Planctomyces sp. SH-PL62: one gene and its partner. The protein of the gene in region 1 binds, or shares a complex with, the protein of each later gene. Links are inferred from orthologs where the notes say so. Each region holds a gene or a part of one and is shown in the gene's direction. Other genes may lie near its edges.

Evidence for each region.
Region 2: the proteins of carA (region 1) and carB are in contact, whole or in part, in a solved structure (PDB 1KEE), measured with the Escherichia coli proteins. The link is inferred for Planctomyces sp. SH-PL62 from one-to-one orthologs.

The regions. Positions count from the first base shown.
Region 1 is NZ_CP011273.1:1,224,489-1,239,053, reverse strand. The notes cover bases 11,607-14,565. They hold carA (glutamine-hydrolyzing carbamoyl-phosphate synthase small subunit), read left to right. Parts: upstream 11,607-12,485; coding sequence 12,486-13,646; downstream 13,647-14,565. Other genes in these bases: VT85_RS04775 (adenylosuccinate synthase), read left to right, coding at 13,767-14,565; VT85_RS04785 (hypothetical protein), read left to right, coding at 11,607-12,359. Outside these bases: VT85_RS04815 (PEP-CTERM sorting domain-containing protein), read right to left, coding at 1-624; VT85_RS04810 (S8 family peptidase), read right to left, coding at 710-3,493; VT85_RS04805 (hypothetical protein), read right to left, coding at 3,883-5,211; VT85_RS04800 (M20/M25/M40 family metallo-hydrolase), read left to right, coding at 5,393-7,396; VT85_RS04795 (hypothetical protein), read left to right, coding at 8,132-9,403; VT85_RS04790 (ABC transporter ATP-binding protein), read left to right, coding at 9,400-10,506; more of VT85_RS04785, read left to right, coding at 10,653-11,606. UniProt on the Escherichia coli protein: Small subunit of the glutamine-dependent carbamoyl phosphate synthetase (CPSase).
Region 2 is NZ_CP011273.1:1,410-16,801, reverse strand. Bases 9,750-13,535 are described here. They hold carB (carbamoyl-phosphate synthase large subunit), read left to right. Parts: upstream 9,750-10,098; coding sequence 10,099-13,335; downstream 13,336-13,535. Other genes in these bases: VT85_RS00010 (glycerophosphodiester phosphodiesterase), read left to right, coding at 13,430-13,535; VT85_RS00020 (hypothetical protein), read left to right, coding at 9,750-9,777. In the rest of the region: VT85_RS00060 (glycosyltransferase), read left to right, coding at 1-649; VT85_RS00055 (O-antigen polysaccharide polymerase Wzy), read left to right, coding at 723-2,162; VT85_RS00050 (acyltransferase family protein), read left to right, coding at 2,159-3,388; VT85_RS00045 (glycosyltransferase), read left to right, coding at 3,385-4,632; VT85_RS00040 (glycosyltransferase), read left to right, coding at 4,690-5,871; VT85_RS00035 (glycosyltransferase family 2 protein), read left to right, coding at 5,927-6,853; VT85_RS00030 (DUF1559 domain-containing protein), read right to left, coding at 6,867-7,856; more of VT85_RS00020, read left to right, coding at 9,322-9,749; more of VT85_RS00010, read left to right, coding at 13,536-15,247; chromosomal replication initiator protein DnaA, read right to left, coding at 15,263-15,392. UniProt on the Escherichia coli protein: Large subunit of the glutamine-dependent carbamoyl phosphate synthetase (CPSase).

The DNA.
Region 1 (14,565 bases):
TCACGCCAGGGCGACCCGACGCTCCCGAGCGGCGATCGCGGCGGCCGTTCCCGCCGCCAGCAAACCCATCGCCAGCGAGGAGGGCTCCGGAACGGTCCCGCCGGACGAGCGGACGGTGATGCGAGCGGCCCCGACGTTGGTGGGATCCAGCACGTCCCCCATCAGCGTGATGAAGTCCGCGGACTGGTCGTCCAGATCCTTCACCTGAAGCGTGGTCGTCCCCGCCGCCAGTCCGGTGAACGTCAGCCTGGCCAGCAGGAGCGGGGTCGTCAGGTCGTCGAAGCCCATCAGGCTGGTCAGCCCGAGGGTGATCGTCGAAGGATTCTCGAAAGCCGCGTCGGCGACCCAATCCAGGAGGTAGGCGATCGTCCCCAGGTCGGTTCCGAGGACGCCGGCGGGATCGCCGAACGAGAGGCGGATTCCGGCGGTGAGGAGCGGGTTGGACGCATCGACCTGCGGCCCCGCTCCTTCCTGGCCCAGCAGCACGTCCACCATGACGATCTCGCCGACGTCGATCGTCGACGACGAGGGCTGGAGCGAGAGGAAAAGGTCGGCCCGGGCGGACCCGGCGGGCAGACCGGCCAGGAGGGCGACGACGAAGACCGAAACACCAAGCGTTCGCATGGGCGTGGATCCTGGATGGAAGAAGACGGAATCAGGTCGAAGCCCGGCGCGCGGCCCCGAGGCTTCTCGGGGCCGCGCCCGCCGGTCAGGAAAGGCGTCGCTTGCGGAAGTTGGCCGTGAAGGCCGTCTGATCCGCGAGGTCGATGTCGCCGTCGCCGTCGCCGTCGAAGATCGAGGCGGACGGGGACGTGGGATCGACTCCGAGCGCCGCGGCCCGGAACGCCAGGAAGTCGACGGCGTCGACCTGGCCGTCGCCGTTGGAATCGCCGAAGAAGCGATGGAACGCGAGGGTGCGGACGCTCCCTCGCACGCCGTTCAGAGCGGCGTCGATCGGGTTCCCGGCGTCGTCGAGGATCGCCGCGCCGTCGATCCGGAGCGAGTACCTGCCGTCGGGCAGCGAGCCCCCTTGCAGGGCGCTCGCCTGGAACGTCAGGACGATCCGGGTGGTCCCGTCGCCACGGACGACGAACGACGGCACGACCGGCACGATCACGCCGTCGGTGGTCCGGGTCAGGGTGAACGCCGAGGCCGGGACCGTCGCCAGCGTGCCGGCGACGTCGAGCGTGATCGACCGGATCCGCGAGCGCTGGGCCGTGCCGTCGTCGACCACCAGGGCCGTCGCCTGCGAGATCGCCGTCACCTTCACGTCGTCGAAGGCGAAGCCGCCGGTCGTATCAAAGTGCTGGAACTTGATCCGCACGTCGGCGCCGAGGGTGAGCCCCAGGCCGGCGGCGATCCCTGAAAGGTCGAACGTGCGGGCCTGATAGGTCGACGTGGAGTCCGCCCCGGTGAGGCTGATGAGGCGATACCAGTTGACCCCGTCGACGGAGAAGGCGACGCCGTCGGCGTCCACGCGGCCGTTGAACGAGGAGGGCATCGGCTGATCCCCGTCCCCGGATTCCTTCTGGCGGAAGGCGAGTTGCACGCCCTTGCGACCGGCCAGATTCACGTGCAGGACGGATTCTCCGAGCCCGGAGAAGAAGCCGAGGCTCGAATCCATGACGAGGTGATAGGAGCCCGAGGCCGGCCCGCCGGTCGACGTGACGATCGTGCGAGAGGCCCCGTCGTTGTACGTCTCCCAGTGGACGTCCAGGGCCCGGGATTCGAAGCCGTCGAGGACGCTGGGGGAGGCGGCCGTCGGGTCGCCGAAGATCGCGTCGAAGGCGTTGATCAGCCCGTAGCCCGTGCGGACGTCGCGACCGATCCCGGAACTGACGATGTCGTCGGCGGTCGAGGTCAGGCGATCGTAGACCTGCTGGGCCGTGAAGCCGGGCCGATACTGGCGAAGCAGGGCCGCGACGGCCGCGGCGTGGGGCGCGGCGGCCGACGTGCCGAAGAAGTTCGGCCGGCCGTCGCCGTCGAAGTCGCTTCCGAAGAAGGTCGTGTCCGTCCCGTCGATCGAGGTGACGTCGGGGGTCGCCCGGATCTCCGGGGCGGCCAGTCGCGTCCCGTTGGGCGAGAACAGGATCGTGTTCGGGCCCGTCGAGGTGTAAGACTCCGGGTTCAACTGGTCGAAGAACGGAGCCGCGCCGACGGAGAGCCCCGCGGCCGACGCGTGCGGGTTCGCAGTCGCGCTGTTGGTGGGGAAGTCGACGACCGTGATCGCGCCGTAGTTGTTGGCCCCGTAGTTCACCCACTTGACGCGGCCGGGGTTCGGGCCGCTGAAATTATAGACGAGGAGGTCGTAAGAGCGGGTCGCGCCGGTGGTGTTCTGGAACGCGAGCAGTTCGCTGGGGGTCTGGATCGCCGGATTGTCCGCCGCGGAGGAAGCCACGATGGCGCCGGTGGCCGGATCGATCAGGTAGAAGTCCAGGTCGGTCGTCACGCCGTCGACCGTGTAGAACGGCTGGTCCCACTGCAGGTTCAGGTAGACCACCTGACCGGCGCCCAGCGTGATCCGCTGTCGCGTGTCCACCCCCGCGCCGGGGTTGAAGTCGAGGAAGCCCGATCCGTACGTGGGATCGGCTCCGAAGCTGGGGGAGGTCGATTCATACGCCTGGGTCCCCAGGTTCCCCGCGAGCGCGAAGTAGGCGACGTCCCGGTTGGCCACCACGTCGTTGATCGCCTGGGCGATCGGGCCGTCCTGGAAAAGGGGCTCCTCGAAATAGAAGATGTCGTCGGTGATGATCGAGGCGCCGAAGACCGCCGGATTGGCCAGGTCGCGGATCAGCTGGCCGAACTGGGCCTGGCCGTAGAAGGCCGACCCGAAGGCGAGCGGCGAGCCGGGCGCCAGGTCGTGCACCAGTTCGGCCATGCCGCGCCCCTCGTCGGAGCTGCCGGCCGGCCCTTCGAGGTAGTTCAGGACGCCGGCCGGGAGGTCGCCCGAGGCGACCCCCGCCGCATAGCCCCCCAGGCGGTTGAAGCTGTCGCTGATCACCCCCACCTTCACACCGGCCCCGGTGAGGCCGGCGGGGAGCGTGTTGCGGACGCGGTCGGCTTCGAGCACGAAATCGGCCTGGCTCGTCACGGCGCCGGCGCCCGTCTGAGGACGGGCGATGGCCGAGAGGCCCAGGAGCCCGGAGGCGGCGAGCGTCGTCGCGTCGAGGATCGAGGCGAGCGGCAGGAAGCCTTCGACCAAATGAAGCGCCGGCAGCGACGCCGTCACCTGGAATCCGAGCCGTTGCAGCTCGGGCGTCAGGCGGCCGACGTCCCGGGCCGTCACCGACACGGCGACCCGCCCCTGCGCATCCCGGATGAGCGGGAGCCGCGACGAATCGATGACCTGGGCCGGGCTCACGCCGGCGGGCGCCGTCCGGGAGGCGTAGACGAGGCTCGCCAGCGAGGACGACATCCTCTGGACCTGGGCGTCGCCGTCGCCCAGGATCGCGGGCGTCAGGAGGGAGGTCGCCCTGGGGAGAAGGCCCGCCATGAGCCTGCGGTCCTCCAGCTGTTCCGTCCGAGGGGAGCAGGCGATCGGCCGCCTCGGCCTCCGGGAACGCGCCCGGTCGGAATCCAGGTGATTTCGCGTCAAAGGGCACCTCTTCAGGGTTGCGACTCGAGGATGCGTCGAACGACTTCGGCGACGCCCTCGCGAGCCTCGATGCTTGACGACAAGGGATCTTCATCGAATCCCGGCGAGAGAGCGTGCGGGCGACGAGATCACGATGCCCGCACAATTCGACAAAGTCAAGCATCGAACGCAATTCTTCTTAAGGATCCCACGACAAGGCGGCCCCCGCCTTTCGATTCCGCGCATCCACGAACAATTTCAAACAACCGTCCGAACCCGACGAGCACGCCCCCGCAGGGCGACGCCGGTCAGGGGAGCGGCACGTCCCGGAACGTAAACTCGACGGGGACGGTGACGACCCGGCTCGGCGTCTCGTACACGAGCTGGTAGTCCTCGGGCTTGCCGGGCGCGTCGACGAATAGGTATTCGAACCCCAACCGGCCGCCGTCGCTGCCGGTGTTCGAGAATCCGCCGTTCTGTTCGAATTTGGAGCCGTCGGCCTTCTGGAGCCAGAGCCGGTTGTTGAACAACCCCTGGCGGTAGCTCTCGAACGCGGGCCCCTCGCCCGGATAGCTGAGGACGACCCCCACCTTCCAGACCTGCTCGTCCACCTCGACCCCTTCGAGCGTCACTCCCACCTCGCCTTGCTGGATGGTCTTCTTCTCGGCGAGGTTGGGGAAGCGGAAGGTCTTCACGTCGGCGGGGAGGGTCATCTCGGCCTTCACGCGGAAGGTCGCGAGCTTCATCGCCGACCGATCGGGCGCCTCTAGGTTCACGTTGACGTCGGCCGACGGGTTCTCGGGTCGCAGCACCACGTCGCTCGACTCCGCCGCCACCTGCGGCTTGACCGTGCGGCCCTGGTCGTCTCGGACCTCCACCTGATCGGCCTTGATCGCCATCAGCATCGGGCGGATTCGTGGCTCCCAGGCGATCTCGAGGGCCGCGTTGGCGGACGCCGCCCCCGTCTGGAAATCGCGCATCGCCGTGAACTGCCGGAGGGTCACCCGGAAGGGCCCGACGTACTGCAACGGCGTCGAGGTCGTCGCGGCGGCTCCGGCGGCGGCCTCGGCTCGCCCCCCCATGATGCCGATCGAGCCGTCGCCGGTGTACGGGGTGATCCCGACGTCGGCCCGCCGCGCGACCTCGTCGAGGGCCTCCAGGAACGGCGCGCCGTCCAGGTCGAGGTCGATCGACGGGTTCGTCGCCTCGACCCCGTACTGCTCGCGGAGGTCGGTGATCGGGTTGCCGGTCTGCTTCTGGAGCTGCAGAAGGGCGTCGCTGAGGCGGATCCCCTTCGCCTTGAGCGTCACCCGAGAGGGCTTCGTCGGGTCGTCGCCCGGCCCGTCCTTCCCGATCGACTCGCGGACCCTCGCGAGCCGATCGGCGCTCTCCTTCGGGAGGCCTGCCGGGTCCGGGAGCAAGGGCAAGGCCCGCGCCCCGAGCTTCACGAGCGCCGCCTCGGCCGCGTCGCGAGCCTCCGGCTTGTCCGCGCCCAGCCGCTCGACGAGTTGCAGCACGCGGTCGCGCAGCGCCGCTTCCGACGCCTCCTGGCCGACCGCCGCCCCCCCCGCGACCGCCGCGAGCAGGAGCGCCGGGAGCCACCGCGAGAACCGCCGACGCCCGTTCATTGCGATCATATCCACCGAGCCTCCCGCCGGAAGTGACAATTGTCCTAGCCCCGCCGGGTTCAGTGTAGCGGGGGGTCGGGGCGGTTGCAACGCGGCCCCCCTCGGCCGGGAGACGGCTTGACCCTGCCGACACGGCCCCTCAGAATCGACCCGTCCAGGACGATCAAGGCGTCGAGAAAGGAACGATCGGATGATGAGGCATCGCGTGGGGAGTCCGGGGCGGTTCTCGGGGGTCGCGGCGGGCCTGGCGGCCCTGGCGGCCCTGACCTTCGGGCCAGCCGTCGTCGGGACGCGGGCGCAGGCGCCGGTCGGGGACGGGGGCGGCGGGGCCGACTCGCCGGCCGCGACGTCGACGTTCGTCTCCCCGGCCGAGGTCCGGCTCCGGGACGACGTGACGTTCCTCGCCGACGACGCCCAGGAGGGCCGCGCGCCCGGGACGCAGGGGATCGAGGCCTCGGCCGAGTACATCGCCGGGCGATTCAAGGATCTCGGCCTCCAGCCCCCCCCCGGCGGCGACGGCTACTTCCAGAAGTTCACGATCTCCGGCCAGCCGCGCCTCGGCGACCCCCTCGAACTGACCGTCAAGGGGCCCGGCGACGTCGCGATCGCCGGCGTCCCCCGGACCGATTTCAACCCCATGGCCATTGGGACGACCGGCTCGGCCGACGCCGCCCCGATCGTCTTCGCGGGCTTCGGCATCACGGCCGACCGGCCGGACAAGAATCTGGCGTACGACGATTACGCGGGGATCGACGCGAAGGGCAAGGTCGTCCTCGTCCTCCGCCGCGAGCCCGGCCTGAACGATGAGGCGAGCCCGTTCGACGGCAAGAAGACCAGCGACTTCGCCACCTTCCGCCACAAGGCGACCAACGCCTACCAGCACGGGGCCGCGATGCTGCTGGTGGTCAACGACCTGGCCGGTCTCGGCTCCGACCGCGACGCCCTCCTGAACCTGGGCTCGGCGGGCTCCGAGACCCTCGCCCTCCTGCCGATCGTCCACGTCACCCGCGACTTCGCCGACAAGATCCTCAAGGCCGCCGGCGAGCCCACGCTGGCCGAGTTGGAGGCGGAGATCGACAAGGACTACAAGCCGCGCTCGCGCGAGTTGAAGGGGCTGGCCGTCGCCGGCCGCGTCAAGATCGACCGGCCCGCCATCGAGACCAGCAACGTGATCGGCGTGCTGGAAGGGGCGGGGCCGAACTCCGGCGAGACGATCGTCGTCGGCGGCCATTACGACCACCTGGGTCGAGGCGGCCTGACTTCGGGCTCGCTGGCCTTCCTCTCGACCGACGTGCACAACGGCGCCGACGACAACGCGTCGGGCACCGCCCTGACCCTGGAACTGGCCCGTCGGCTCGCGGAACGTCGCGACCCGCCCCCCCGCCGGATCGTCTTCGTCGCCTTCTCCGGCGAGGAGCGCGGGCTGCTCGGCTCGCAGCATTACGTCGAACACCCCCCCTTCCCGATCGAATCCACGGTCGCCATGTTCAATTTCGACATGGTGGGCCGCCTGAACGAGAAGCGTGAGCTGACGATGATCGGCACCGGGACCTCCCCCGGCTTCGACGGCCTGGTCGACGCGCTCGGCAAGGACTCCGGCCTGACCATCAAGAAGGTCCCGGGCATGACCGACGGCTTCGGCGGCAGCGACCACCAGTCGTTCCACGCCAAGGACGTCCCCATCCTGTTCGCGTTCACCGGCATCCATTCCGACTACCACCGCCCCAGCGACGACTCGGCGAAGATCAACTACGCGGGGATGGCCGGGATCGCCGACTACATCGAGCTGCTCCTGCTCGACATCCTCCGACGACCCCAACGCCCGGCCTTCGCGCGCGGCCCTGCCCCCGCTAGGCACGGCGCCTCGACGTCGCCGTCGGCGTCGCCTTCGCAGTCGGCCTCCACCGGGATGAGCGTCACTTTGGGCGTCATGCCCGACTACGCCGACGAGGGCAAGGCCGGCATGAAGCTCTCCGACGTTCGCGAAGGCGGCCCCGCCGCCAAGGCCGGACTCAAGGGGGGCGACGTGATCATCGGCATCGGCGGCAAGCCGATCGGGACGATCTACGACTACATGGAAAGCCTGGGCCGCTACAAGCCGGGAGACGCCGTCGACGTCCTCATCAAGCGCGACGGCAAGGACGTCACCCTTCGCGTCGAGCTGGGCAAGTCCACCTCGCCGCCCAAGCAATAAAAGGAGACTCCTCACTTAACACCACCACCTCAAGCGGATCGGGAGACGGCAATCGGGGTGCCACGGGTTCTCTGAACCCGTGGCACCCGAAGGGATTTCGCCGGAACTCGGTGGAGTCGAGTGAGGAGTATCAATAGTCAATAAAAGAAAAGCGGGCCCTCCGACGCCCCCCCCTTGCAGGGGAAGAACAGCGCGAGAGCCGTCGGGATTCGCAGCCCGGTCGCCCGAAACGCCGGCGGCTTCCACGCTCAATAGCGGTCTTCCCCCCTCGCGGGGGAAGACAGACCCCGAAGGGGTTAGATGAGGGGGTGCCGAGCACATGGAGCCGTCGGGATTCTCAGTCCGGCCGCACGAAGCGCCGACGGTCTCGGTGCTCGCCCCCCCCGCATCCGGCCCTGCGTGCCACCTTCCCCCGCCAGGGGGCTTACAAGGGGAGGTATTTTCGCAACTACTGGTTTTGAGAGAGGTTGCTGATCGTGATTTCGGGGCTTCGGATCGACGCCCGAGTTCACCGTTCGTGGAGAACCCCGTGATTTACGGGGCCAGATCACGGCGGCGTTCTGGCACATGATTAATCGACTTCCGTAACGGCCGCGATTCCGTGCGATTTGTCCACGCAACCTGTTTCAGCCCAGAATCTTGCAGAATACCTCCCCCTACAAGCCCGCCAGGGGGGAAGGACGTCGTTCGATCCCACCGCGACCGAGAGCCGTCCTCGCGATCCCAGGAGCGTCCATGAAACCGCCCGTCGTCCCGATCCTCCGGCGCCCCTCGGTCGCGATCGTCGTCGCGGTCGCGCTGCTGGAGATCGGCTGCGCGGGCGATCGCGACGACGTGCTGCGGGTCGCGACGAATCGGACGCGAGCCGAGTGCGCGCGACTGGCCCGGGAGTTCGCCGAGTGGCTCCGGGACCGCCCGGAGAGGGAAGCCGTCGACGCCGGGGCCATCGCCTGGATCGAGCTCCCCGAGGACGAGCCGATCGCCTCTTCGGCGCGAAGGGCCGACCTGCTGCTCGGAGGACCGATCTCCGATTACGCCAGGCTCGCGGCCGAGGGAAGGCTGGAGAGCCTGGGCGACGGCGCGCCTCGGCCCTACTGGGTCGTCGCCAGCCGTGGGACGGTCGGGCTCTCGGATGGGTCGGGGTCCTCGACGCGGCTCGCCCTGGCCGACCCCCGTCTCGACCCGGCGACCCGAGCCTGGGCGCTGGGGAGGAGGGCCGACCGGGAACCGTGGTCGGCCCGCTACGCGAGCCTGGTCGGGCTCTACGGCGAGGCCGAGGTCCCCATCGGCTGGCGCGCCGGATCGGCGCGGGCGACCGTGGAGCGAGGTCGGGCCGGGCGGACCGTCGCCGTTCCGGAGCCGGCCGAAGCGTCTTCATTCGAGGCCGTCGAGTTCGTCGAGGGGGCGGCGATCCCGATCGGCGCGCGACGGTCGCGGGCCGCTCGGGCGTTCCTGAAATTCCTGGCCGAGACTCGGGGGGCCGAGCCCGGCCCGAAGTTCGAGTCTCCGCTGGACGCGCGCCCCGAGGCCGACGCGGAGGACCTCGCCGCCGACCTGCTGGGGGCGACCCTCGTCGACGCGCAACCGGAGCTGTCGGCGGCCTCGGCCGCGGTCCGCAAGGCCGGCTCCCCGGCCTGGGCGACGGACCTGCTGACCCAGCCGCCGCCGTGGCCGCCGGCGTCGGTCGAGAAGCTGCTGCGACGCGAGGGCGAGGCGGGCCTGACGCTCGTCGAGACGCTCATCGGCCAGGTCGCCCCCGCCCCGGACCTGCGGCTCTGGCTCGCCCAGAGCTGGCTCAAGCCGCGCCGGCCGCTCGACGGCGAAGTTCTCGCGGAGGTGGCGGCCGGCGCGGGGGGGCGGCTGGCCCGCGAGCCCCGATTTCGATCCTGGCTGAAGGCGGAATGGACGCAATGGGCCCGACAGCGTTACCGTTGGGTGGCGCGGCTGGCCGCCTCGGGGGTCGCGCCCGTCTTTCCCCCGCCGCCGCCCCCGTCGAGCGACTCATGATCCGTGTCATCGCCGAAGGTCTGGTCAAGCGTTACGGCCGCGTCGCGGCCGTCGATCACGCGTCGCTCGAACTGCCGCCGGGCGAGCTGACCTGCCTGCTCGGCCCGCCGGGAGCGGGCAAGACCACGCTCGCGAGGCTGCTGGCCGGGCTCGAATCGGCCGACGACGGCGAGATCTATTTCGGCGACCGCATGGTCCAGGCCCTTCCCCCGCGCGATCGGGGCGTCGGCATGGTCTTCCGCGATCACGCCCTCTGGCCCGCGCTCTCGGTGCGCGACAACGTGGCCTACCCGCTGAAGCTCCAGGGCGTCCCCGGCCGCGAGCGTCGGCGACGGGTCGACGAGACGCTCGCCGCGCTGCGGGTCGACACCCTGGCCGACCTCCGCCCCGCCGCCCTGACGCCCGGCCAGTCGCTGCGCGTGGCCCTGGCCCGCGCCCTGATCGCCCAGCCCGACGTCCTGATCCTGGACGAGCCGCTCGCGGGCGTCGAGCCCCAGGGGCGCGACGACGCCTGGGACGAGATCCGTCGCGCCCGCGTGGAGGCCGGCCTGACCACGCTCCTGTTGACCTCGGCGGTCCCCGAGGCCCTCGCCCGCGCCGACCGCCTGGCGGTGATGGACCTCGGTCGCATCCTCCAGAGCGGCACGCCCCACGAGTTGTACACCCAGCCGGTCGACGTCTTCGTCGCGCGGCTGCTCGGCCCGACCAACCTGCTGCAAGGCCAGGTCGACGGCCTCAGCCACGACCCCTCCCGCCGGGAGGTCGTCGTCCGCACGCCGGTCGGCCGCCTCGTGGCCCGCACCAACCTCCCGGCGCCCACGGCGACCACCTCGCTGACGGTCTCCATCCGGCCGGAGTCGCTCGCGCTGGGGCCCGGAATCCCCAGCGACGCCAACCGCTTCCCGGCGACCATCGAGCGGATCACCTTCCAGGGCTCCACCCGCCGCATCCTCCTCCGAGGCCCCGGCGATTGGCCCGTCACCGCGCTGGCCCTGCAGAGCCAGTCGGCGCACGTCCGCGAGGGCCAGAGCGTGACCCTCTCGATCGCCCCCGAGAACGTCACGCTCCTTCCCGGCAAGTTCGCCGTCGGCGGCGGATCCTAGTCGGCCCGGGGACGCGACGGCGAGGCTCGGATTTCCCCGTCGAGGGAATTCCGGCCCGCCCCCCGGTATCACGACGACGGTCTGCTAAGATGGTGGCGACGATCGTCGGGGTCGTACCTGTCAGGATCGGGTTCGGGGATTTCCGGTTGATTCGTCTGATCGCAAGCTGGTTTTCGTCGATCGCGCTGGGATTGCTCGTGGCCGGGCCGCTCGCCGCGATGGGAGTCTGCGCGCTGCTGGACCGGGCGCCCGACGGCGAGGTCCGGGCGTCGCTCTTCCCGGTCGCGATCGCCGCGCTCGACCCGTTCGTCTGGGCGTGCGTCCGCAACAGCGTCGTCGTCGCCGGACTGGCGGCGTCGACGGCGATGGTCGCGGGGGTCGTCGTCGGCCGCCTGATCGGCGATCGGGCGTTCCGGCTTCGCGGCCCGGCCCTCCTGCTGCTCACGGCCCTGGCGGCGACGCCCTCCGTCGCCCTGGCGATGGGGGCCTCGGCGGCGGTCGGCGACGACGCCGCGACGGCCTGGTCTACGATCCTGTCCCGGTCCGAACGCGCGACCCGTCACCTCCCCGCCGACGCAGGCTGGCTCCTCTGGCTGCTGGCGGCCTCGCTCCCCGGCGCGGCGGCCGCGACCCTGGCGTACGCGTGGGCCCTGGACCGCCTGGACCCCGCCTGGCGCGACGCGGCCCGACTTGCGGGTGCCGACGGGACGCGAGCCTGGCGACGGCTCGCCTGGCCCCTGCTCCGGCCCGCGATGGCCCGCGTCGGCGGCCTCGTCTTCGCGGTGACGCTGGCCGATCCCGGCCCCCCCCTGATCCTCGGCCTGCGGCGGACCCTCGGATTCCAGATGGCGTCCGCCGCGTTCGACGCCGCGCCTTTTCCCCGGCTCGCGGTCCTGGGGCTCCTGGCGCTGCTCGCCTGCGCGACGGCCCGCGCGACGCTGCGGCTCTGGGCCGGGCCGACCCGGCTTGTAGGGCCGCCCCGGCGCGATCGCGACGGGGGGCGGGCGCGTCCCGCCGCCTCCTGGCCGCGCGTGGTCGTCCTGTCGACGCTCCTCGGATCAGGCGCGATCCTCGCGGCCGTCCCGCTGGGGGGGCTCGCGCGGGCGGCCTTCGACGGGGGCGAATCCGGGTTCCGGTCGGCGGCGATCGTCCCTCGGCTCGCCGACCCGGCCGTGACGCGCCTGCTGTTCCGCTCGATCGTCCTGGGTTTGGGCGTGGCGATCCTGGCGGCGATCTCGGGCCGCGCGCTCGGCGGCCTGGAGGCCGGGGCGGGGCCCGCGGCGTCCGGTCGGTTCCGACGCCTGGCGCGACTCCTCGCGCCGCCGCCGATGGTCGCGGGGGTCGTCGTCCTGGCCTTCGGATTCCTGATCGGGCTGGCGGCAGAGACGGTCGACTCGCGTTCGTCGATCGCGACCCGTCGCCTCGTCGAGGGGCTGGACGGCGAGCGACTCGGCCTCGCGACGGTGATCCTCGGGGTCTGGCTGGCGACCGTCGCGTCGCGGCTCGACGGCCGGCGCCCTCCCCTCGCGACCGGGACGGCCGAGTGCCGGGACGCCGCGACCCTCGCCGGGGCGGGGCGCAGCGGGGCGCGGCGGCTGGCCCGAGGAGGGTTCGGATCGGGGCGGTGGCGGGCCGCGGCGGCGACCGTCGCGACGGCGGCGGTGAACGTCGCGCCGGCGGTCGTGCTGGCCTCCTCGGCCCACTCCGCGACGATCGGCCCGGGCCTGCTCCTCTTCCATGAACGGCCCGGCGGCGGGGCGGCGATCGCCGCCTCCCTGGCGCTGATCGCGACCGCGGCGAACCTCGCCTCGGCCTTCCTCGACCCCGACGAACCGGACGGCCGGACCGGATGAACCCGGACCGGCTTCGAATCGACTCGACGACCAGGGTTCGCCGCGCGTACAATCGACTCGGTCCGAAACGACGAATTCCGCGGAAAACCGGAGGGTGAGGGCCGGATCACGGCCCCGGGAGCGACGATGGGCACGGCGAAACTGGCGCTCGAAGACGGCTCGGTGTTCACGGGCCGCTCATTCGGGGCTCAGGGCGAGATCGAGGGCGAGGTCGTGTTCAACACGAGCATGACCGGCTATCAGGAGATCCTCACCGACCCCTCGTACCACGGCCAGATCGTGGCGATGACCTACCCCGAGATCGGCAACTACGGCGTGAACACCGAGGACGCCGAGAGCCGACGGCCCTGGGTCCGCGGGTTCGTGGTGCGAGAGCTGAGCAGTCGGGTCAGCAACTTCCGGGCGGAGAAGTCCCTGGCGGCCTACCTGGAGGAGAACGGCGTCGTCGGCGTGTCGGGGATCGACACCCGAGCCCTGGTGCGGCTGACGCGAGTCCAGGGCGCCCTCCGGGGAATCCTGTCGACCGCCGACCTCGACGACGCCAGCCTCGTCGCCAAGGCCCGCAAGAGCCCGGGGATGGTCGGCCGCGCCCTCGCCAGCGAGGTCATGCCGAGCGAGGCGAAGGTCTGGGACTCGGGCCTGGACCAGGATTACCAGTTCGACGCCTCGGGACGGGGGGGGTCGGAAGTGCGTCGCCGGGCGGACGGGGCGAAGCGTCCGCACGTCGTGGCGATGGACTTCGGCATGAAGTGGAGCATCCCCCGGCACCTGGTCGACATCGGCTGCCGGGTCACCGTGGTCCCCGGCTCGGCGTCTGCCGAGGCCGTGATGGAGCACCAACCCGACGGCGTGTTCCTCTCCAACGGCCCCGGCGACCCCCGCCCCCTCGTCGAGGCCACCAACGTCCTCAAGACCCTGATCCGGACCGCCGCGGAGTCGCGAGGCATCCCCATCTTCGGCATCTGCCTGGGCCATCAACTCCTCGGCCAGGCGTTCGGGGCCGACACCTTCAAGCTCCGATTCGGCCACCGGGGCGCCAACCACCCGGTCCGCAACGAGGCCACCGGGAAGATCGAGATCACCGTCCAGAACCACGGGTTCGCCGTCGACCCATCCACCCTGCCGGCCGACGTGGTCGCCAGCCACGTCAACCTCAACGACCAGACGCTCGAAGGGCTCCGGCACACCCGCCTGCCCGTCTTCGGCGTCCAGTACCACCCCGAGGCCGCCGCCGGCCCGCACGACAGCCAGTACCTGTTCGACGAGTTCCGCACGGCGATGGCCTGAGTCCGGGCCTCGATCCGCCCCGCGATTCCGCCTCATTGACGAGGTCGTCCGGGGCGTGTACCGTGTAACTTTACATTACCAAGCGACCGCCGGGTCGCGAGCCGCTTCGGAGTGTGCGCCGTGGGTTCGACGTGCGTTGTCGGCCTCCAATGGGGGGACGAGGCCAAGGGGAAGATCGTGGATTTGCTGTGCGACCACCACGATGTGGTCGTGCGGTATCAGGGGGGGGCCAACGCCGGCCATACGGTCGTCCATGAGGGGATGACGTACAAACTCTCCCTGGTGCCGACGGGCATCCTCCGCGAGAACGTCGAGGCCGTCATCGCCAACGGCGTGGTGATCCATCCCCCGGCCTTGCTGAAGGAGATGGACTCGCTCCGGGCGCAGGGGGTGAAGTTCGAGGGCCGCCTGCACATCAGCGATCGCGCCCACGTGATCCTCCCCTACCACCTGGCCGAGGAGCGGCTGACCGAGGAGTCGACCTCGGCCGCCGACCACCTGGGGACGACCCGACGGGGCATCGGCCCCTGCTACAAGGACAAGGTCGGCCGGGTCCACGGCGTCCGGGTCGCCGACCTGTATCGGCCGGCGGACCTTCGCGAGCGGCTGGGTCGGATCGTCGACTTCAAGAATCGCCTGCTGACCGCGATGCTCCCCGATTTCGAGCCGTTCGACGCCGCCGAGGTGGCCGAGGAGTACCTCGGCTACGCCGAGCAGCTCCGGCCGTTCGTCTGCGACGCCACGTCCAAGCTCCACGAGGCCGTCGCCGCGGGCCGCCGCGTGATGTTCGAGGGGGCGCAGGGCTCGCTGCTCGACGTCGACCACGGCAGTTATCCCTACGTGACCAGTTCGAGCAGCAGCGCGGTCGGGACGGCGCCGGGCTCGGGCGTGCCGTCGCGCTGCATCGACCGCTGGATCG
Region 2 (15,392 bases), 1.2 Mb from region 1 along the record:
CGACTGCCGCCGCTTCCGGCCGCTCTCGACCAGGCGGGCGAAAGCCGACGACGCCTGCACGTTCCTGTTCGCCGGCGGGGTGAGCCAGCGGAAGGGGATCAAGTACCTGCTGGAAGCCTGGGCGAAGGTCCGCCGGCCGGGCTGGAAGCTCCAGCTCCTGGGCCCCATGCCGCGCCGGCCGGGGCCGCTGGAAGGGCTGCTGGAAGGGGTCGAGCCGCTGGGGAGGGTGGGCCATCCCGAGGTCCCCTCGCACATGGCCGCGGCCGACGTCTTCGTCTTCCCGTCGCTGTTCGAGGGCTCGGCCGTCGTGACCTACGAGGCGCTCGCGTGCGGGCTGCCGGCCGTCGTCACCCATGAGGCCGGGTCGGTCGTCCGCGACGGCGTCGAGGGCCTGATCGTCCCGCCGCGCGACGTCGACGCCCTGGCTTCCGCGATGGCCCGGCTCGGGGAAGACCCCGCGCTCCGGGCGCGGATGTCGGCCGCGGCGCGGGGGCGGGCGATGGACTTCGACTGGCCCCGCTACCACGTCGCCGTGGTCGAGGCCGTCGCCGGGCTCGTCGAGGAGCGGCGACGGCTCCGCCTCACGGCCCGAGAACGGGAGCGTGAGCGAGAACGGGTCCGGCCCCTCGCGGCCCGGCCCGGCGGCTGAACCCGGAGGGATCGGCCGCGGAGCTTCGGATCGCGCACCAGGGAGGGGGCGGCGCCAGGGGCGCCGGAGAATCATGGACGATCTGCAATACGTCTACGCGACCGCCGGCGTGATGGCGCTCTACTTCGCGTGGCAGGTGGCCACGAAGCGGTTCGACCCGTTCGCCCCGGTCTGGATGTTCTTCGTCGGCTACGTCCAGGTCTACGTCATCCAGCCGATCTCCTATCGCGAGTGGGCGGTCGCCACGCGCGGCGAGGAGCTGGTGCAGTGGGCGAACCTCCGCGCCCTGCTGGCCCTGATCTGGTTCCTGATGGTGTACCACGCGGGGTTCGGCCGCCTCCTCGCCCGCCGGCTGCCAGCCTCGCCGCGCGGGTGGTCGGTCGGGACCGTCACGGCCCTCAGCCCGATCCTGGTCGTCTGGGGCCTGTACTGCGCCGGGATCTTCGGCGGGGGGTCCGCGCAGGAGGAGATGTCGCCCGAGGGGGCGCTCCTGCGGTCGTTCCCGTTCGTGATGATGGTGGCGGCGGTCCTCCTGATGACGACCGGACGCCGGCTCGACGCGCCCCGGCCCGCCTACTTCCACGCCGGGCTCGCCCTGGGCGGGCTCTACGTGCTCATCTGGATGTTCAACGGCAAGCGCTCGCATTCGTTGATCGGCGTGCTGTCGACCATCGCCTCGATCTACATCACGCGGCTGAAGCGGCCGTCCTGGGGCGTGCTGGGGACGACGGCGTTCCTGGGCGCGCTGGTGGTCGCCCTGGCGATCGGCTGGCGGAACAACCAGAACTACGAACGCTCGTTCTCCGGCTTCGCGGAGTACGCCAGCGAGTTCGACCTGGCGCAGATCCTGGTCAGCATGGACATCGCCGAGGAGGAGCCCGACCAGGGCGCCTCGTATGAGACCAAGGAATACGGCGGCTACCTGCTGATGCTGGACACCGTGCCGGAGAAGTCGGACTACGACTACGGCGCGAGCTACCTGCGGATCTTCTCGACGTACATCCCCCGCATCATCTGGCCGTCCAAGCCGCTCTACGGCCGTCAGCAGTGGATCGACGCCTGGGTCGCCGGCTCCGAGTTCCCCCGCGAGGACGACTTCACCGGGCCCGCGATCGGCATCCTGGGCGCGGCGCAGCTCAACGGCGGGCTGATCGGGACGATCATCGTGCTGGCGGGGGCGGCGATCTTCCTCCGCACGCTCTACGACTACTTCCTCCTCTACGCCGACACGCCCTGGGCGCAGTTCTTCTGGTCCATCTTCTTCTTCAACGCCTGGTTCATGGTGGTCACCGACGACCCCCTGATCTGGTTCTACTACAACTGGGCGTTCTCGGTCTTCCCGATCGTCGTCCTGACCTGGTCGGTCTCGAAGTTCTTCGCCCGGCCGGAGGCCGAGGCGGGCTCGAACGAGCCGCACGACCCGAGTGAGCCGTACGAGCCCCACGCCGAATTCGAGGCCCACGTCCGGGCCGCCCGAGGCCCCCGATTCGCCACGGAGAGGATCCCATCATGAGCCCGCCGCCCCGGACCGCCGCCGCGCGGCCGCCCTACTCGTTGAATGAGAAGATCGACGTCTGTCGAGGCGTCTTCGCGTTGCTGGTCGTCGTCGCGCACGCGTTCGAGCTGGCGGTCACGCTCGACCCGCACTGGGCCTCGGGCCTCCCCCGGCCGCTGGTCGACGTGCTGAGCTACGCGACCGGCACGGGCATCTACTACGTCATGGGCTTCTTCATCCTCAGCGGCTACTGCATCCAGGCGTCGGTCCAGCGCCTGGCCCGCGAGGGGACCTTCCCGCTGCGGACCTATCTGGTCGCGCGGGCGACTCGCATCCTGCCGCTGTACTACGCGGCCCTGGCGTTCGCCGTGGCGGTCGAGGCCGGAGCCCGCGCTTCGGGCTGGCGGCCCTCGGTCTGGATGAACGGGCTCAACCGGCCGACGCTCGCCTTCCAGGGGCTGCTGGTCCAGAACTTCACCGAGACGTTCGGCTCGTTCGCGCCGTCGTGGAGCATCACGAACGAGGCGGCGTATTACCTCCTGTTCGGGCTGATCGCGGCCGTGACGATCCCGCTGGGTCGACGGCCGGCGGTGGCGGGGATGGGGCTCTGCGTCGCGCTAGGCCTGGCGTTGCAGGTGGGCTATCGGCTGGGTGCGCGGCACCCATTGGTGCTCTGGACGGGCCTGCTGTTCGGGCTGGGCGCCGTCTGGCACCTGGGGGCGTTGGTCTCGGTCTACACGCCCCGGCTGGCCGATTCGCGCCGGCTCGGCCTGCTCGCGCGGGCGTGGCCGGCGGCCGTGCTCCTGAGCATGGCGATGTGGACGAGTCGGCGGGTGCATCAGGAGTTCGTGTACGTCGCCGCCGGCGTGGCGTTCGCGCTGATGCTGGTCCGCTTCATCAACCAGGACCGCGAAGCCCGCGCGTCCGGGTCGCCGCCGCCGTCGGGGACGCGGCGGCTCCCGGAGGAGCTGGGGCTCATCAGCTATCCGACCTATCTGTTCCACGGGCCGCTGCTGCTGGCCTTCGGGACGGCGATCCGGGCCGGGGGCGTGACGGCCCCGTGGTGGGCGATCTGGCCCGCCGCGGCGCTCTTCGCGATCGGCTGCTGCCTGCCGCTGGGACGGCTGCTGGAGGCCCCGATCATGGCCTGGCGCGTCGACGTCATGCGTCGCCTCCGGAGCCGCCCCGTCGCGCCCGCCGCCGCCGCACCCGCACCCGCACCCGCACTGGGGATTCAGCGATGATCGAGACGCCCCGCCCCCCGGCCGCGGGCCGGGCCGGGCCGACCGGAGCCCCCGCCATGATTTACGCCGTCTGCTTCACCAACTTCGGCCCCTATCACCTGGCCCGTCTCCGCGCCCTGGCGGCGCGGCTGGCGGCGCGGGGCGACCGCCTGATCGCCTATGAGACCGCCGGCGGCGAGCGCCTCTACCCCTGGGCCCGGAGCGAGGATCGTGAGCCGTTCGAGCGCGTCGTCCTGTTCCCCGACCGGGCGCTCGAGGAGATCCCCGCCGGCGCGTGCGCCGAGGCGATGACCGAGGCCCTCGACCGCGACCGTCCCGACGCCGTCGCCGCCGTGGGCTACGTCCGGCCCGAGTCGCTGGCGCTGGCGAAGTGGGGGCGTCGCCACCGCGCGGCGACGATCCTGATGTCGGAGAGCCAGGCCGTCGACCGTCCCCGCGTCTGGTACAAGGAGCTGCTCAAGGCTCGTCGGCTGCGGCTGTTCGACGCGGCGCTCTGCGGCGGGCCCTCGCACCGCGAGTACCTCGTCGACCTGGGCATGCCCGCCGACCGGATCGCGCTGGGGTACAACGCCGTCGACCACGACTTCTTCGCCGAACGCGCCGACGCCTGCCGGGAACGCCCCGGCTCGCGCGAGGGGACGCCGGACGCCCCGTTCTTCCTGTCGGTCTGCCGCTTCGCCCCGGAGAAGAACCTGATCCGGCTGATCGAGGCGTTCGGGCGCTATCGAGGGCAGGGGGGCTCGTGGGACCTGGTCCTCTGCGGCGACGGCCCGCAGGCCGCCGAGGTGGCCGGGGCGATCGAGAAGTCGGGCTGCGCCGGGGCGATCCACCGGCCGGGCTTCCTCCAGGCCGACGGCCTGTCGCGATGGTACGCCCACGCCGCCGCCTTCGTGCTGGCGAGCGTCTCCGAGCCCTGGGGCCTGGTCGCCAACGAGGCCGCCGCCGCCGGCCTGCCGCTGCTGCTCTCCGCGCGGGCCGGCTGCGCCCGGACGCTCGTCCCCGAGCCCGAAGGGACCACCGGCGCTCGGTTCGACCCGCTCGACGTCCGCGACATCGCCGCCAAGCTCAACTGGACCGCCGCCCTCTCCGACGACGACCGCCGCGCCATCGGCCGTCGCGCCCGCGAGGTCGCCGCCGAGTGGGGTCCCGACCGCTTCGCCTCGGGGGCGATCGAGGCCTGGGAGACGGCCCGCCAGCCCCGACGCTCGCGCCCCCTGGTCGGTCCGATCCGGATGAAGGGCTGACCCGCAGGAACGCCACGAAGGATCTCGCGACTCGAACGACACACGGAGGTGACACCGATGACGACCCTGACGACCAGGTCGAAGCGAACCGAGACGAGCGCCGCCCCCGCCCGCTGGCTCCACCTGTGCAACGGCCTGGACCCGGTCCGCGACGGCGGCATGGTGCCGAGCATCCTGGGAATGACCGGCGCGCTGAAGCGGGCGGGGGGGGACGTTCGGATCGTGACGCCGACCCCCTCGCGGCTCGACGAACTGGCCGCGCCCGAGGGCCTGGCGATCGACGGACCCGACGTCGACCTTGACGCCGCCGTGCGCTCGGCCGACGTCGTCCACATGCACGGCCTCTGGCAGTTCCACTCCCGGCGCGGGGCGGCCGTCGCGCGGTCGGCGAAGGTGCCTTACGTGATGGCCGCGCACGGCATGGCCGAGCCCTGGGCGCTGCGGCACAAGCGCTGGAAGAAGAAGCTCTACCTGGCCCTGGTCGAGTCGCGGAATCTCCGGCGGGCGTCCTGCCTGCACGCGCTGTCGCGGCCCGAGATCGGCCACCTCCGCGACCTCGCGCCGTGGACCCCGGTCTGCTTCGTCCCCAACGGCGTCGACCTGGCGGCGCTCGACGACCTGCCGCCCCGCGAGGCGCTCGAGGCCGAGCACCCGGAGCTGAAGGACAAGTTCGTGCTCCTGTTCTACGGCCGGGTCCACGCCAAGAAGGGCCTGGACCTGCTGGCCGACGCCCTGGGCGCGCTGGCCCGCGACTTCCCCCAGCTCCACCTGCTGATCGCCGGCAAGGACGATGGGGCCCTCACGCCGTTCTCCCACCGCATCAGCGAGCTGGGCCTGAACGACCGGGCGACGTACGTCGGCCACGTCTCCGGCGCGAAGTCGCGGCGGGTCTGGGCGGCGGCCGACGCCTTCACGCTCCCCAGCTACAGCGAGGGGTTCAGCATGGCGATCCTGGAAGCCCTCGCCTGCTCGCTCCCCGCCGTCTTCACCACCGCCTGCTACTTCCCCGAGGCCGCCAAAGCCGATGCCGCCGTGGTCGTCGAGCCCGAGGCCGAGGCGCTGACGCGGGCCCTCCGCGAGCTGCTGGAACGCTCCCCCGAGGAGCGCCGGACGCTCGGCGCCAACGGCCGACGACTCGTCGAATCGGAGTACACCTGGGAGCAGCAGGCCGCCAAGCTCGCCGACGTTTACCGCTGGCTCGCCGGCGGCGGCGCCCCGCCCGAATGCGTCATCGCCTGACCGGACGACCGTCCCCGGCCCAAGGCCCGCCCCACACTCCCGGAGTCGAGACCCCATGCCCGTCCTGGACGAAGCCCGAACCCAAGTTCAAGCCCAGGCTCCCGAGCGATCCGCCGACGCCCCGCGCACGGGTCGGGCGCCGGTCAGCGTGATCGTGCCGGTCAAGAACGAGTCCGCCAACCTGCGCCGCTGCCTGCCGGCCCTCGACTGGGCCGACGAGGTCTTCGTCGTCGACAGCCAGAGCAACGACGACACCTGCGACGTGGCCGTCGAGCACGGCGCGAGCGTCGTCCAGTTCGCGTTCAACGGCGTCTTCCCCAAGAAGAAGAACTGGGCGCTCGAGAACCTGCCGTTCCGCAACGAGTGGGTCCTCATCGTCGACGCCGACGAGGTCGTCGTCCCCGAGCTGGCCGAGGAGATCCGGGCGCGGATCGCCGCCGACGAGGCCGAGGGCTTCTACCTCAACTCCAAGTATTACTTCCTGGGTCGACGCATCAAGCATTGCGGATATTCCGAGTGCTGGAACCTCCGCCTGTTCAAGCACAAGCTCGGCCGCTACGAACGTATGCCCGACCACACCGGCGGCCGTTCGGGAGACAACGAGGCTCACGAACACGTCGAGCTGCAAGGCCGCGTCGGCCGCCTGCGACACGAGCTGGACCACCACGCCTATCCGACCATCGCCGCCTGGGTCGAGAAACACAACCGCTACGCCGTCTGGGAAGCCGCCCAGTACGAACGGTTCCTCAGCGAGCCGATCCCGAAGTCCATCGGCCGGGGCAAGCGGTTCAAGCGGATGCTCAAGAAAATCTATCTCCGCCTGCCGATGCGTCCCGCCGTCCGCTTCCTCTACTCCTACGTCCTCCGCCTCGGCTTCCTCGACGGCAAGCCGGGCCTGGTCTTCTGCACCCTGCTGTCGTTCTACGACTTCCTGTCGTGGGCGAACGTGTATGAGAATCGGGTGACCGAGCGCGACGCCTGACCGCGCCCGGCGGTCAGTACGCCGAGGCGTCCACGACCTCGCCCCCCGCGCGGGTGGCGAGGGCTCGGAGGACGGCCGGGGCGATCGTCGCCTTGATGAACCGGACCGAGCCGTCGGCCATCGCGAAATTTCCGACCCCGTCGTGGTCGCTGCTGAACCCGTCCGGGCCGGCGTTCGGGTCGCGGGAGATCCTCTCCGACGTGTCGTCGAGCCTCCAGAAGCCCTCGGACGGGCCGGTCCGACCGAGGGCGAGGAACAACGACGAGGTGCAGCCCTGCAGCTTCCAGCCGTCCTTCGTGCAAAGGTTGCCCGAGGGGAAGGCCACGCCGACCCAGGTCGCATCGGCGATGCGCCGGGAACGCTCGCCGACGAGGAGGGTGGACGACGAGCCGTCGCGCAGGTCCCGCAGGCCGACCCGGCTGTCGCCGAAGAAGACGCCGTCCCCCGAGCGAACCGACCACGCTCCCCGGCCGAATCCCGGGGTGTCGAGCCGCCCGGCCGACCCGACGTACTGACCGGGCGCGAGCCAGTCGAAGCCGTGAATGGGCGTCGGCATCATGAAGCCGTGGTCTACGGGACCGCCGCCGGCCGAGCTGGGGCAGTGGAACGTCGCGATCGGCGCGGAGCCCGCAGTCCGGTTGTCGTGGACCCTCTCGAAGAACGACGGGGCGAAGTTGAACGCGTCGAAGAGCGACCTCTGTTCGAGCCAGCCCAGGATCGCGCAGCCCCAGCCTCCCCCCGGAGGATGGGGGACCGCCGGGTCGGCGGGCCATCCCCGCAGGACGACGCCCGGCGGGAACGCCCCGGCGGCGTCGTGGTAGGCGTGGAGCGCCAGCCCCACTTGCTTGAGGTTGTTCGTGCACTGGAGCCGCCGGGCGGCCTCGCGAGCCGACTGGACCGCCGGCAGAATCAGCCCGACGAGCAGGCCGATGATCGCGATCACGACCAGCAGTTCGATCAACGTGAAGCCCCGTCGCAGTCCGACCGGATCGATCGATCGCATCCCTCTCCCTCCTGAATCGAGATCCCGAAGCCGCAACGGGCAGGATTGGCCAGGCACCAGATCAGGGAAGATTGAGGACTATACAGTGCCTCAATCTCCACCCATACTGCCTTGCCCCCCCCTCCTTCGCTGGTTAACCAACTGTTCGTTTGCCCCCCATCCAGTCCCATCCGAGCGACTCCTGCATCACAGGCCGCCCAAACTCTCCCTGATGAATGCCTGGCCGATGACCGATGTCCCCATTGCTTTGCTAGGCGGCGTAAAACAGTCTCTGCTGGCATAGAACCTAAGGGGGACGTCGATGGTCCGCCGAAAGATGCGTCGACAACACTCCTTGCGATACCTCGCCCAGCTCGGTCTCTCGCAAATATCGAACCGCGAATGAACGCGAGACGGAAACCGTCTCGAAGCGCTAGGCCAGCTTGACAAGACTTCGATTCGAGCAGATCCTCTTTGTTGCACTAGCCTCGGAGTATAAACAATGGCTCGCGCCTACTCAATGTTCAGGTACGCAGTCGGCATGGGCTTGATAATCTTTCATGCCTGGGTTCCGTGCGGACATAGCCAAAGCATCAAGACAAACCCGACCCCCGTGACTTTCGGCTCAGGGTGCGAATTTTCGATCGATGGTCGCCCGTGGAATGTGTCCGGCTACCTTTGGGAAAGCCGCTTGATTTCGCCCGTCGTAACTTCTTGGGGAACACCGACGGGCGCCACCAACACCACCTCAGCGACTCTTCTTTCTTACTTGCCCCTTCCGGGAACCTATGAATTTCGATGCACCATGACGCTGTTTCCTTACCCCGGAAACCCCTACGTTGTCCCAATTGTCGTCACCAAGTCCCTGATCATCCCAAAGCCAGACGAACTTGAAATCATTTCTGGAACCAACGTATCGACGCCTATTGGATCGGACCGCAACATTGTCTTTCGGGTCAAGCAAGGCGACGCCGGAGCCGCGTACATATCAGGTTTTGCTCAATAAAGCATAACAAATCTCACGGTCTACACAAACACGGGAGCTGTGTTTAGCGTCGAGCCGCCTTCTGGATGGGTCCCCGGGAGTTCGTCCGACCCACTAGCTTCGCGCTTCACCATCCAAGGCGGCACTATTGTTGATATGAAACAAGTGAACGACGATCCGACATACTACGCGACGCGGCCCCTCGAGAACATCGTCGTCTCGCTTGACCAGGAGATCAGAATCAAATTCACATATCCTGGAGGATTTATCGACTATGCGGAGTTCCTGCCTATGAGCTTCCGCTTCAAGAAGGATGGACCCGGTACTTACATTATCGAGGCTGACTAACCAGCCACCAACGAGGAGGCGTTTTCGATGACTCGAGCTGCAGCGTGCCCCCAGTTCCGCCGCGGTGCCTTCGTGAGGTCGATCGTGGCGACATCGTTCGTCGGTCTGGCAGGGGTGGGACTTGCCGGTCGGTCGAACGCCCAGGGACCGATCGTGTCGACCCTCGCCGCGTTCGCGAACGCCCCTGACTCGCCGGACGCCCCCGAGGATGCTTTTCTGGAAGAGGTGCCGGCGCGTTGGCTTCTCACCATCTCGCCCGGCCCCAACGCCCAAGGTCCTGACCTGGAACGACAGCAGGCGGTGGCCCAAAGGATCACCTTGCAGACGGAGATCGCCCGATTCGTCCCCCAGGAACGGGCCCTCCGTTGCTCCTGGATCGACTTCGACGAGGCACCGGCGATCGTGGCCTGGAGCGGGATCATCCAGGAGATGGCGACGACCCCGCTGGGGCTCTGCGTCCGAATCCGCGTCACTCCCGTGTTCGAGTCGGGAATGTTCTCGGCGTCCGTCTCGACCGAGGAGACCTATCTCGTCTCGGACGATGGGATTCGGCTGATATTCATGGCTCCCGAGCCGGCCTTCGCTCCTCGCGTCACCGTGTTCCACTGAGGCTGGGGGGCTGAGGTCTTCTGACCCATCCCGGGTCGCGGGACATTCGACGTTCGAGGGAATCTCGCGCCCTCCGAACGCACGCCGCCCGGCGGTTCCCGCCGTCGCCACCCTTGCTGCGGCCCCGGGAAAAGTGCTAAGATCGGGAAATTTTCCGGGCCGCGCCGCCTCGTTGAGGAAGTCCGAGGGCGAGCGCGGCCCGAGGCGTGTTTCGCGCGGCAAGGGGCGGCCCGCGAAGGGGTTGCGCGCGACGCGACCCGGCTCGACGCCCACCGGCCCACCCCATCCTTCCTCATCTATAAGACGCGAGAACGACCTGCCGTGCCCAAGCGTACCGACATCAAAAAGATCCTGATCCTCGGCGCGGGGCCGATCGTCATCGGCCAGGCCTGCGAGTTCGACTATTCGGGCACCCAGGCGTGCAAGGCCCTTCGCGAGGAGGGGTACGAGGTCGTCCTGGTCAACTCGAACCCGGCCACGATCATGACCGACCCCGAGATGGCGGATCGGACGTACATCGAGCCGGTGATCCCGGAGATCGTCGAGCGGATCATCGCCGTGGAGCGGCCCGACGCCGTCCTGCCCACGCTCGGCGGCCAGACCGGGCTGAACGTCGGCATGGCCCTGTACGAGTCGGGCGTGCTGGCGAAGTACGGCTGCATCCTCATCGGCGCGAGCGCCGAGGCCATCCGCAAGGCCGAGGACCGCAACCTGTTCAAGAAGTGCATGGACGAGATCGGCCTGGAGAGCGCCAGGAGCGGCCTGGCCGAGAGCCTGGAAGACGCCCGCCGGATCCGCGACGAGGTGGTGGGCCTGCCTTGCGTGCTCCGCCCCAGCTTCACCCTGGGGGGCTCGGGCGGCGGCATCGCCTATAACCGCGAAGAGTTCGACCGCATGGTCAACTACGCGCTGGAGATCAGCCCCACGCACTCCTGCCTGATCGAGGAAAGCCTCATCGGGTGGAAGGAGTACGAGATGGAGGTGATGCGGGACTGCGCCGACAACGCCGTCATCGTCTGCTCCATCGAGAACCTCGACCCGATGGGGGTCCACACCGGCGACAGCGTGACCGTCGCCCCGGCGCAGACGCTCACGGACAAGGAATACCAGCGGATGCGGGACGCGTCGCTGGCCGTCCTCCGCAAGATCGGCGTGGACACCGGGGGCTCGAACGTGCAGTTCGCCGTCAACCCCCGCGACGGCCGGATGATCGTCATCGAGATGAACCCCCGCGTCAGCCGCTCGAGCGCGCTGGCGAGCAAGGCGACCGGCTTCCCGATCGCCAAGATCGCCGCCAAGCTGGCCGTCGGCTTCCGGCTCGACGAGATCCGCAACGACATCACCCGCGAGACCCCCGCCTGCTTCGAGCCGACGATCGACTACGTCGTCACCAAGGTCCCGCGCTGGGCGTTCGAGAAGTTCCCCGAGGCCGACGCCGTCCTGACGACCCAGATGAAGTCGGTCGGCGAGGTGATGGCGATCGGCCGGACGTTCAAGGAGTCGCTCCAGAAGGCGCTCCGCGGCCTGGAAGTCGGCCGGTTCGGCATCGGCTGCGACCCGAAGGACCGCTGGGGCACGCCGGATCAGCCTTCCGAGGACGAGATCATCGCCAAGCTGGCCACGCCGAACATCGAGCGGCTGTGGTACCTGCGGTACGCCCTGCTGGCCGGGATGGGCGTCGAGCGCGTCCACAAGCTGACCGGCGTCGACCCCTGGTTCCTGGCCAACATCCAGGAGCTGTGCGAGATCGAGGGTCGGCTCCGCCAGGTCCGATCGCTGGAGGAGGCGTCCGACGAACTGATCCGCGAGGCCAAGCGGACCGGGTTCGCCGACCGCCAGCTCGCCCACCTCTGGGGCGCGAGCGAGAACGAGGTCCGCCGCGAGCGCCGTCGCCGGGGGATCGCCGCGGTCTACAAGCTGGTGGACACCTGCGCCGCCGAGTTCGAGGCCGTCACGCCGTATTACTATTCGACCTATGAGACCGAGGACGAGGCCCGGGTGGGCGACCGGCCCCGGATCATGATCCTGGGGGGCGGGCCGAACCGGATCGGCCAGGGGATCGAGTTCGACTACTGCTGCTGCCAGGCGGCGTTCGCCCTGCGGGCCGACGGCTACGAGGTCGTCATGGTCAACTCCAACCCCGAGACCGTCAGCACCGACTACGACACGTCGGATCGGCTCTTCTTCGAGCCCCTGACCGTCGAGGACGTGCTGGACATCTGCGAGCGCGTGCAGCCCACGGGGGTCATCGTCCAGTTCGGCGGCCAGACCCCGCTGAACCTGGCGAAGGCGCTGGAGGCCGCCGGCGTGCCGATCATCGGCACCAGCCCGGAGAACATCGACGTCGCCGAGGACCGCGAGCGGTTCCGCATGGTCATCGAGCGGCTGGGCCTGCGGCAGCCCCCCAACGCCTCGGCCACGCGGTTCGACCAGGCGCGGCGGATCGCCGACCGGATCGGCTACCCCGTCGTCGTCCGCCCCAGCTTCGTGCTGGGGGGCCGGGCGATGGAGATCGTCTACGACGAGACGAGCCTGGACCGCTACATGACCGAGGCCGTGGACGCCAGCCCGGACCGGCCGATCCTGATCGACAAGTTCCTGGAAGACGCCGTCGAGGTCGACGTCGACGCCGTCTCCGACGGCGAGCGGACGATCGTCGGCGGCGTGATGCAGCACATCGAAGAGGCCGGGATCCACTCCGGCGACAGCGCCTGCGCCATCCCGCCGTACTCGCTCCCCGACGAGATCGTCGCTCGCCTCAAGCAGCAGACCTACGCCCTGGCCGAAGCCCTGGGCGTGCGCGGACTCATGAACATCCAGTTCGCGGTCAAGGACGGCGAGATCTACGTCCTGGAGGTCAACCCCCGGGCCTCGCGGACGGTCCCGTTCGTCTCCAAGGCGACCGGCCTGAACCTGGCGCAGGTCGCCGCGCGGGTGATGGTGGGCAAGACGCTGGCCGAGCTGGGCGTGGCCGACGAGCCGTCGCCGTCGTACACCTCGGTGAAGGAGGCGGTCTTCCCGTTCGCCAAGTTCCCGGGCGTCGACATCGTGCTCGGCCCCGAGATGCGGTCGACGGGCGAGGTGATGGGCATCGCGCCGGACTTCCCCACCGCCTTCGCCAAGAGCCAGCTCGGCGCCAGCAGCCGGCTCCCCTCCGAGGGGACCGTCTTCGTCAGCGTCGCGTCCCGCGACCGCAAGGGGATCGTGCCGATCGCCAAGAAGCTGGCCGAGCTGGGCTTCAAGATCATGAGCACGGCCGGCACCAGCGCCGCGCTCGCCGAGGAGGGGCTCCAGGTCGACGTCGTCCGCAAGATCCAGGAGGGCCGGCCGAACCTGCTGGACTACCTGGCCAACGGCGACATCGCCCTGATCGTCAACACCCCCAGCGGCAAGGGCGCCCGCACCGACGAGGGCCGCATCCGCGCCAGCGCCGTCAGCCACGGCGTCCCCTGCATCACCACCCTCGCCGGCGCCCGCGCCGCCGTCGCCGCCATGGAACGCCTCCGCGAAGGCCCCTTCGAGGTCTACGCCCTGCAAGACCTGCTCAAGAAAAGCTGAGCGGCCTCCCGCGGTCCGGGGCATAACATCCTTCCCCCGCCGGGGGGGAAGGACGTTATGTTCAAGCTCGCCCCGTCGACGCCGAGGTCATCGCATGAAGGTGGAGACGCATGACGATTCGATGCGTATGGTCCTGGCCCGCGTGAGGCGGCGGTGGGGGCCGTTGCTGACGTTCTCGGCGGCGTTCTCGCTGCTGGAGGCGGCGGTGCTGGCGCCGACGGCGGCGGGGGTGCTGCGGCTGGCCTTGCAGTCGTGGGGGCGTTGCTCGGTCGGCAACTTCGAGATCGTCGCGTTCTTCCTGTCGCCGGTCGGGCTGGCCGGGCTGGCTGTCCTGACGGCGCTGCAGCTCACGACGCTGAGCCTGCGGCTGGCGGGGGTGATGGGGGTCCTCTCGGGCGACGGCCCCGGCGTCTGGCACGCGTTCGACTCCGTCAAGCGGCTGCCGGCGTTGCTCAAGGTGGACCTGCTCCAGGCCGTGCTGCTCCTGCTGCTGGCCGCGCCGTTCGGGGCGGCGGGGGCGTTCGCTTATGCGAAGCTCTGGGGGCCCCACGACCTCAACCGGCTGGTGGTCGAGCGCCCGGCCGCGTTCTGGGAGGGGGTCGCGGCGGTCGGCGCGATCGGGGTTCTGTACGCGGCGGCGGCGGGCTGGCTCTACCTGCGCTGGATGTTCGCCGTCCCGGCCGTGCTGTTCGAGGACGTCCGCGCCCCGTGGACGGCCCTCCGCTCCAGCGGCCGGCGGACCTCGGGGCGGATCGGCCGACTGGCGGTCGTCGTGCTGGGGGCCGGGGCCGGCTTCCTCGCGGCGTCGGCCGCGCTGACGTGGCTGCTGCACACGATCAACGGCCTGGTGCTGGACCAGGTCGGCCCCTCGCCGAAGCTCGCGGTGGCGGCGACGGCCGCGCTCCTGGCGGTCGACGGCGCCCTGCTGGCGGGGTTCTCGGCGGCGGCCGCGGCGATTTTCGCGGCGCTGATCATGGCCAGCTACAAGCAGGCCGGGGGGGTGATCCGCGAGACGGTGGTCGACGAGCCCCGCGCCCGATGGTGGACGACGGCCGCCGTGGCCCTCTCGGCCGGCTCGCTCGCGCTCTCCGCGCTGGCCGCGAAGGAGCTGATCGGCGACGCCCGGGTCTCCGAGCGCGTCGAGGTCACGGCCCACCGCGCGGGGGCCTTCGACGGCCCCGAGAACACCGTGGCCGCCCTCCGCATCGCCGCCCGGCAAGGTGCCGAATGGGCCGAGATCGACGTCCAGTCCACGGCCGACGATCAACTCGTGATCGTCCACGACGACGACCTGCTGCGGATCGCGGGCTCGCCGCTGCGGATCGTCGACTCGACCCTCGAACAGCTCCGCGCAATCGACCTGGGGACGCCGTTCGACCCAGGCTTCGCCGGCGAGCGGATCGCGACGCTCGACGAATTCCTCCAGGCCGCCGCCTCGGCTTCGATCGGCCTCAACATCGAGCTGAAGGCCAAGAACGACGCCGGGGCCGTCGCGCTCGTCGCCCCCGTCCTCGAAGCCGTCCGCAAGGCCGACGCGCTGGGGCGGGTCCGGATCTGCGGGCAGTCGTACCCGGCGCTCCAGGCCGTGCGTCGGCTGGAACCCGGCCTGGAACTCGGCTTCATCACGGGCGCCGTGATCGGCGACCCGACGCGGCTGGACGTGGACTTCCTGATGGTGGAGACCCGGCTCGCCACGCGGGATCTCGTCGATCGCGCCCGGTCGCGCGACATGCCCGTCCAGGCCTGGACCGTCAACGTCGTCGACCGCGTCGCCTCGCTGGTCGACGACGGCGTCGCCGGGATCATCACCGACGACGTCCGGGGCGTCCTCGCCCGCCTGGCCGAGATCAACGCCCTCGACCCGCTCGAACGCCTCCTGCTGCGCGTCCGCCACGGGCTGACCCGCCGCTAGGGGAGGGCGGGGGGCTCAGGCGCCGAGCTTGGATTCCAGGTCGGCGAGGATCTCGACCACGCTGTCGAAGCCGGGGAGGAGCGGGCTGCGGGCGTCGTCCTTGAGCCAGCCGACGACCTTCTTCTCGGCCGACATCACGGTCGAG